Regions from separate parts of the Basilea psittacipulmonis DSM 24701 genome, predicted to be linked through region 2. Evidence: predicted binding sites of a transcription regulator. Region 2 holds the regulator's gene; the other holds the start of a gene.
The links. Region 2 encodes sigma-54, which starts transcription at its own class of promoters, with help from an activator protein. Its sites were predicted from a motif close to TGGCANGNAANCTGCTTT; they were not measured.
Positions count from the first base shown of each region.

Region 1: the regulator sigma-54 is predicted to act here: its motif matches at 1,872-1,889, upstream of glnA (type I glutamate--ammonia ligase).

Region 1 covers NZ_CP009238.1:1,071,268-1,075,650, reverse strand. The annotation lists gene yccS (YccS family putative transporter) at 1-1,465, opposite strand, end outside; gene glnA (type I glutamate--ammonia ligase) at 1,926-3,341, shown strand; gene glnL (nitrogen regulation protein NR(II)) at 3,424-4,383, shown strand, end outside.
Region 2 covers NZ_CP009238.1:153,131-157,513, forward strand. The annotation lists gene leuA (2-isopropylmalate synthase) at 1-537, opposite strand, end outside; gene rpoN (RNA polymerase factor sigma-54) at 963-2,345, shown strand; gene IX83_RS00645 (peptide chain release factor 3) at 2,664-4,274, shown strand; gene IX83_RS00650 (hypothetical protein) at 4,283-4,383, shown strand, end outside.

The sequences.
Region 1 (4,383 bases), 920 kb from region 2:
GAACCGTAATGAAAAAACTGGTGAGTGAGTAACTGCTGGTGCGAGACCAGAAAAATAAAATACTAGCTAACACCATACATAATAGGAATCCCGTGCTATTGAGTTGCAAAATCAATAGTAGGTAACTAAATAAAACGCCTGCTGCAGTACCTAATACACGCTGGCGAAGTCGTTCTTTAGTGGCTTTGTGGTTGGGTTGGCACACTAATACAGATGTTAATAAAATCCAATAACCTAAATGAATATCAAAGCTGCGAATGATGACGCAGTCGATAAACGCAACGACCGCCATTCTCACGGCATGTCTAAAATAAGGCGATTTGACGGTTAAATTGTTTTTTAAACGAGTGATGCTTTCTTTAAAATGACTGGCATTGCTGGTGGCTAAGGATGCATCGTTCAAATGAGCAGGTAGGGTGCCTAAACGTTTGATTTGAACATTGATATCGCCCAAGTTTGTCACCAGTCTGATGAGATCGGCGTTTCTAGGTCTATTAGGATGTTCTTTAATAAATCGTTCAAGCGAGTGTTCTAGCCCCTCGTAAGCACGTTCAAGTTGTGGAAAGATTTTGAATTCCGTATCGTCGATTAATGTATTAGCGTATTGTCGGCAAGCACGAGCCTGTAAGTTTAATAATCGCTCGATTCTAAATAATAAGTCCGTGTGCTCTAATTCTGGCACGATTTCACGATAATCAACGTGAGAAGCACTGACGTGTTCATGAATATCTTGAGCGATAAAAAAATCATTTAATTGACGTCTGCGTCGATTAGGTAAACGTTGGCCTGCCAAACGATTAAACAAAATATCGCGTGTAGCATTAAAAGACTCTGTTACATCACGCGTTTTGGTGGCGAGTTCATACTCAGCCATATTCAACTCATCGTATTCATCAATCGCAAAAAAGCGTGCTTTAATCTGAATGTAGGCAGAGAGATGATAAAAACTTTTGGCCAAACTTTCTTGTACAGGGTGATTAGGAAAAATAATTTGAAAGGTTAGATTAACGCCTTGATAGATAAGACAGCCAATAATCAGCATCAGCGGGTTAATATACCATTCTAGTTGATCGGGAACGTAGGTCAAAAGAACGTATATGGCCACTAGTAATGTAGCAAAGGAAATAATTCGATAACGTGAATCGATCGCCCCCATCATAATCGTGGCAAAGGCGATAAAGGTGATTAATAACGTTGTATAGTAGGGGTTGGGGAGGGCCAATTGAACGAGACACGCACATAAACCAAACCCAAGAATAATGATAATAAGGTTTTTGATTCTACCGGTAATTCGATGGTCAACATCGCCCAAGCCTCCTGCAATCACTCCCAGAAACAGGGCCGTTGCCTCATACCTTAAATGAAATAAAGAAGTAATCACGCCCACTAAAATAAAACTAGCAATCACAGGCAAAAGCTGTACGGTTTTATTGTCAAGATGTAGAGGTTTTAATATGTGTTTCATCTTTGATAAAAGCGGTAAAAAAAACGCTATTATTATAATCCTTTGTTAAATAGGCTTCCACAACCGCCACCGTGACTTGTTTGGCTTGCTTTTTTATATGAATGATAAAAAGTGTGTAAATGCATGCAAACAATCTGATTGAAAAGCGTCCAAAAAAAAGCAGGAAAAACGGCAAACAATCTGATTGAAAGGCATCCAAACAAAACGCCGTAAATACATACAAACCATCTGACTTAAAAGAGTGCAAAAAATCTGACTTTTGTATTAGTCTGATTTATAATGGTGCAAAAGTGATTCATATTGGTGCATTTTTATCATCATGGATCGACGTTTACTAAACGCTTTAGGATGGGTATATAAAAAAATATCCCGATATTTCAGTTAGTAAGAGTAATGATAAAAATTTTGGCACAGTTTTTGCTTGTATAATAGTAACGAATGTCTTTTATTGGAGAAAGAAATGGCAAAAAAACCAGCAGATGTAATGAGTTTTATCAGTGAAAATGAAGTCGCTTTCGTGGATTTGCGTTTTACTGATACGATGGGTAAAGAACATCATATGACGTTACCCGTACACCAATTTGATGAAGATAAATTTGAATCAGGCCAGCCATTTGATGGTTCATCGATTGCGGGTTGGAAAGGGATTGAAGCGTCTGATATGTTGTTGATTCCTGATGCCAACACAGCTCGCATGGATCCTTTCCGTGAACAAGCGACTTTGATTTTAACGTGTGATGTCATTGAGCCTTCTGATTTGAAAGGGTATGACCGTGATCCTCGCTCTATCGCTAAGCGTGCTGAAGCGTATTTAAAATCATCAGGAATCGGTGATACAGCGTATTTTGGCCCAGAACCAGAGTTTTTTGTTTTTGACGGTATTCGTTGGGAAGATAATAAATCAGGCAACTTTGTGAAAATTACAGCTAAAGAAGCACCATGGGCAAGTGGCGAAGACTATCCTGAGGGAAATAAAGGACATCGTCCAGCTCACAAAGGCGGATATGTACCTGTTAGCCCTGTAGATTCTTTTAGCGACTTGCGTTCAGAGATGTGCTTGATTTTGGAAGAGCAAGGTGTGCCTGTTGAAATTCATCACCATGAAGTTGCTTCTCCAGGTCAGTTAGAGATTGGTACACGTTTTAGCACCTTGGTTGAGCGTGCAGATTGGAACCAGATCTTAAAATACACTGTATTGAACGTGGCGGATGCTTATGGTCAAACTGCAACGTTTATGCCAAAACCAATCTGTGGTGATAATGGTTCAGGCATGCATGTTCACCAATCTATCTGGAAAGATGGTCAAAACTTATTCGCAGGTAATGGTTATGCAGGATTGTCTGAATTTGCCTTGTATTACATTGGCGGTATTATCAAGCATGCTCGTGCCTTAAATGCGATTACTAACCCAACGACTAACTCTTATAAACGTTTGGTTCCAGGTTTTGAAGCCCCTGTGAAATTGGCTTATTCTGCACGTAACCGTTCAGCTTCGATTCGTATTCCTTACGTGGCTAATCCTAAAGCACGTCGTATCGAATGCCGTTTCCCTGATCCTATGGCAAACCCTTACTTAGCCTTTGCTGCCTTGATGATGGCTGGTTTAGATGGGGTCCAAAATAAAATCCATCCAGGGGATCCAGCGGATAAAAACTTGTATGACTTACCTCCAGAAGAAGATAAGAAAATTCCAACGGTGGCAGAGTCTTTAGAACAAGCATTAGAGGCTTTGGACAAAGATCGTGAGTTCTTAACTCGTGGCGGTGTGTTTAGTAATGATATGATTGATGCGTATATCGAATTGAAAATGGCAGAAGTCAATCGTTTACGTATGACCCCACACCCTGTAGAGTTTGATATGTATTACTCTCTATAATAAAAGTGGATTCATGTCGAAAATTTGAGTGCTGGAGCCAATTTCCAGCACTTTTTTTTAAACCATGGTGAATGAAAAAGCGATGCAAGATGATTTAACCAATTCTCTGATGACAGCTGTATTGTGTCTAGATGAACAAGGAGAAATTGTTTATGCCAATAATGCGGCAGAAAATATCTTCATGCGTTCTAAAAAATATCTATATGGACATCGGCTAGATGCGTTTATTTTGCAGGATCGCGAGTCAACAGATAGTTATCAATTGGCTTGGGCACGCTTGCAACATCCGCAAGAGTGCATGGTGACGTTCTATGCCTCGATATTTCAAGACGTATTGTCGTTTCATATCCCAGTTGTGTGTACGATTCAAAAACTCGAACAAGCTGATTTTTCCTATATGGTCGAGATTCGAAACCTTGCAGCGTTTGAAACGAATCATCAGCAATCTTCACAACAAGTCACGATTTATCAAGAAGTGTTGAGAAATTTAGCCCATGAGATTAAAAACCCTTTAGGAGGTATAAAAGGAGCGGCCCAATTATTAGCCTTAGAGCTGGAAAATAGTGATTATGTCGAATATACACAGGTCATTACGCAAGAGGTGGACAGACTGCAGTCTTTGGTGGACCAATTAGGTCGATCCTTTCAACATCCTTTAAACAAAATTAAACTGAATATTCATGAAGTGTGCGAAAGAGTCATAAGCTTGATTCATGCTCAATATCGCGATGAGATACGTTTGTTAAAAGATTATGATGCCTCCATTCCTTTGGTGCAGGCTGATTTTGATAAATTTGTGCAAGTGGTCTTGAATCTGGTTCAAAATGCTGCTCAATCTTGTATGCAAAAACGCCAAGAAAAAAGCGATTATCAGCCTGAGATTTTGATTAAAACGCGAGTGAATGTGTCAGAAATCATGCCAGGGCAATCGTCTGGAAAAATGATGTGCATTTCCGTTATTGATAATGGCGTGGGAGTTAGTGCGAGTGTTAAAGACAAGTTGTTTCATCCACTGGTGACAACCAAGCCAACGGGAACAGGT
Region 2 (4,383 bases):
TTCGGGACTGTAGTTCAGCGACCATTGTGTTTCAGGATATTTTGCCATTTCTTCTTTGATCCAGCGGATACCTTGGATAGCAATGGCTTTAATGTCTTCTTTAGATTTATTAAAAACAATTTTACGGAATTGTGGTGCTGTTGCGTTGTAATAGTGGATCATGGCTTTTTTAGCACCTTTTAAACTTTCCACTGTACGCTGAATAAGGTCTTGTCTGGCTTGAGTTAGTACGACGATGGTGACATCATCTGGAACAAGATTTTCTTCAATGATTTTTCTAACAAAATCATAGTCAGTCTGAGAAGCGGATGGGAAGCCTACTTCAATTTCTTTGAACCCAATATCCAAAAGCATTTTGAAAAAACGCATTTTACGTTCTGCGTTCATGGGTTCGATCAAAGATTGGTTGCCATCACGTAAGTCTGTGCTTAGCCAAATCGGTGCTTTGGTGATGGTTTTACTGGGCCAAGTTCGGCTAGAAAAGTCTTTATCAAATGGTTTGAAAGGTTGATATTTTCTTTCAGGATTAGTATGCATCATGATTCTTATCCAAAGTTAAGAACACAAAAGTGTTTGAGTATGATAGGGAAAATGTTTTCGTGGCATAGATGGGCTACCGAACTACCACGAGCGGGCGCTAGGCTCGGTAACCGATCGTAAGGAGGAGAGATAATACGCAAAGAGATACCGCAGCTGTCAAAGCAACTGCAAAACGAGATAATACGAAAGATATAGAAGATTGCGTATTCATAGCAACCCATTATCCTACTTAAAATATTAGTTTGTCAAGCCGATTCATTAAGATTTTGAACGTTTAAGCGGGTAAAGAAATAATGGCTATAGCGTGAATGCCGTAAAAAGTGATGTTTTGAGGTGCGATAAAAACACGCAATGACGTATGAACGGGTATCAGTCGAAAGTGTGATGGATGCTTGCGATGATAGGCAAATAAAACAAGATGGATGAATGCCGTAAAAAGTGATGTTTTGAGGGGTTACAATAATGGCATGGTCAATCTGAATACACAACTGGGCATTAAACAGCAACAGCAATTACACTTGACGCAGTCGATGCGACAGTCTTTGCAAATGTTGCAATGTTCAAGTTTAACTTTACACGAAATATTGCAGGAAATGGCATTGAGCAATCCTTTGCTGAGTTATGAGCCTGCAGTTGCTTATTCTTCCAGCGATGAGGATATGAATCTGGATATCGATGCAAAAGAATCTTTGCTTGATTATCTGGATCAGCAAATATCCAGTTTAATGCTGGATGATGATATGCATTTATTGGTGAAGTTTCTGGCGTTTCATTTGGATGAGCGAGGGTATTTAATCGATGAATTGCCTGATTTGTTTGAGGAATTGGAGCAATATGATGATGTCGATGTGTCGATGCCAATGTTGCAGCAAGCTTTATCGCATTTACAAAGTTTAGAACCCGCGGGGATTGGGGCAAGAAATCTTAATGAGTGTTTGTCCTTGCAATTGGCGAGAATGGCTCCTGTTGCCACAGTTGTATTGGCCCAAAAAATGTTGAAACAAATAGCCTCCTCTTGGTCAAAGATTGATTTAAAGGCGATGCAAAAAGCTTTTCGTGTTTCTTTGGGTGAGGTGCAACAAGCCTATCAGTTATTAACGCACTTAAATACGTCACCTGGCAGTCAGTGGTCGCCTCAAGATGTGTCTTACATAGTGCCAGACGTGCTGGTAAAAAAGGAAAATGAGGCCTTTACGGTGTCTTTGAACCCTCAGGTATGTCCTACATTGCAGATTAATCAGGAATATGCCACATTGATTCAAACGCATAAAAAAGAGATGGCTAAACCGCTGGAACAAGCCAAACAAGCGATTGGCCAGTTGGCCTCACGTTTGGAAACGATTTCAAAAGTGGCGATATTGGTGATGAAAGCACAGCAAGGTTTTTTGGAAAAAGGGGTGGAGGGGTTGCTGCCTTTGACCCTCAAAGACATTGCTTCTTTGGTGCCTTGTCACGTCTCTACGGTGTCTAGGACGATTCATCAAAAATACATTGATACGCCTTGGGGTGTGTTCGAGTTGAAATTCTTTTTTGGTTCGGGCGTTGCTTGCCGTGATCAAAACGCTGATGAATCTAAGGTCATCTCCGCCAAAGTGGTGAAACAACATATTCAGAAAATGATGGCTCAAGAGAATAAAGAACGTCCTTTGTCTGATATGCAGATTCAATTATTGTTGTCTAAAAAAGGGATTTTTATCGCTCGCCGCACCGTCTCAAAGTACCGTGAATCCATGGGATGGCCTAATCGTGCTAAACGTCGTTTGAAGTACCAGCTTTTGGATGTATCTGTTCAAAGTGATAGATAGAATATAGGCACATGTTCAAAACGATATGCGGATCTACGCGTCATCAGTGTTTATCATCGCATCTTAAATATTCAGAATAAACCGCTACAAAGGATCGGTTTAAAAATACGATGGTGGGTGTGAGCTGTAATAATACGGCTTGATTCGTTCATTAACACAGATTTACGAACGACTTGTCATATCTACAAACCATAACGCTTGAGCATCAGGCATTCACCAAGTACACACAACGATTATGAAGATTTTGTGGGCGAGGGAAAAAAGTATCGTGGGATGAAGTAAAATAAATGGTTTTACTTTTTGTTTTTAAATACGATTATGGCGGAAAATTTTCTTCACGAGATACAGAAAAGACGGACGTTTGCGATTATCTCGCACCCTGATGCAGGTAAAACAACGCTGACTGAAAAGTTATTGTTATTTGCAGGGGCGATTCAAATTGCAGGTAGTGTTAAGGCGAGAAAAGCAAGTCGTCACGCTTCTTCGGATTGGATGGAGATTGAAAAACAAAGAGGTATTTCAGTTGCTTCTTCGGTGATGCAGATGGAATATCGTGATTGTGTGATTAATTTGTTGGATACGCCAGGACACCAAGACTTTTCTGAGGATACGTATCGAGTTTTAACGGCGGTGGATGCGGCTTTGATGGTGATTGATGCGGCTAATGGTGTGGAACCGCAGACGATTCGATTGTTGCAAGTTTGTCGTGCGAGAAATACGCCTATCATCACATTTGTGAATAAGATGGATAGGGAAGTGCAGCAGCCGCTAGATTTGTTGGCTGAGATTGAAGATCATTTGGGCATGGATGCGGTGCCGATGTCTTGGCCAATTGGGATGGGTAAGTCTTTTGGTGGTGTCTTTGATCGTCGTTTTGATCGTATGCGTCTGTTTCAAGCGGGACAGGAAAGACGTAATGAGGCTGATGAGTTTATTAATGGGCTTGATAATCCCGAGATTGCTAGACGCTTTGGGTCGCATTATGAAAAGGCAAAAGAAGAGTTAGAGTTGATTCAAGAGGCGGTTCCAGCCTTTGATCGTCAAGCCTTTTTAGAGGGCAAGCAAACGCCTGTGTTTTTTGGTTCAGCCATTAATAATTTCGGGGTTCAAGAGGTATTGGATGCATTGGTTGATTTTGCACCGACCCCAGGCCCTCGCGAAACGGTTCAACGTTTGGTCAAGCCCGAAGAACCTAAGTTTACGGGGGTGGTGTTTAAAGTACAGGCTAATATGGATCCCGCTCATCGTGATAGAGTGGCCTTTATTCGCGTCTCTTCAGGACATTTTCAAAGAGGCATGCGTTTGAAAATTTGTCGTACAGGCAAAGAAATTCGTCCTAATAATGTGGTGTCTTTTTTATCTCAGCGAAGAGATTTGGTGGAAGATGCTTATGCAGGCGATATCATCGGTATTCCCAATCACGGTTTATTGCATTTAGGTGATGTCTTGACCGAGGGCGAAAATCTACAATTTATGGGTTTACCGTTTTTTGCGCCTGAATTATTTATGGGAGTTGAAGTTAAAGATCCGCTTCGTACGAAACAGTTGCGAACAGGTTTAACGCAGTTGGGCGAAGAGGGGGCGATTCAGGTGTTCCGCCAAGAGTTAGGTAGTACCATGCTGTTAGGTGCTGTGGGTCAGTTGCAGTTTGAGGTGGTCGCCCAACGATTGAAGTCTGAGTATAATGTTGATGCGCGTTTGATCCCTTCTCGTTATACGATGGCAAGATGGGTAACGAGCGATAATCCTAGTGCATTGAAAAAGTTCATGGATAGTAATGCTCAACATATTGCATATGATGTAGCAGATGCAATAGCGTTTTTAGTTTCTTCTCCCGCCCAATTAAGAGTGGCTCAGGAATTAAATCCTGATGTTACTTTTCATACGATGCGAGAACATGGTGGTAAAATCTTCGTGGAAAATCAATAAGGAATATCATGTCTTGGCGTTCAATAACTTTTATATTAATCGTGTTGGCCATATTGGCGGTGATGGCAGGGGTGCCATTAGGTGAAAAATTAGGACGTAATGTGCCGAC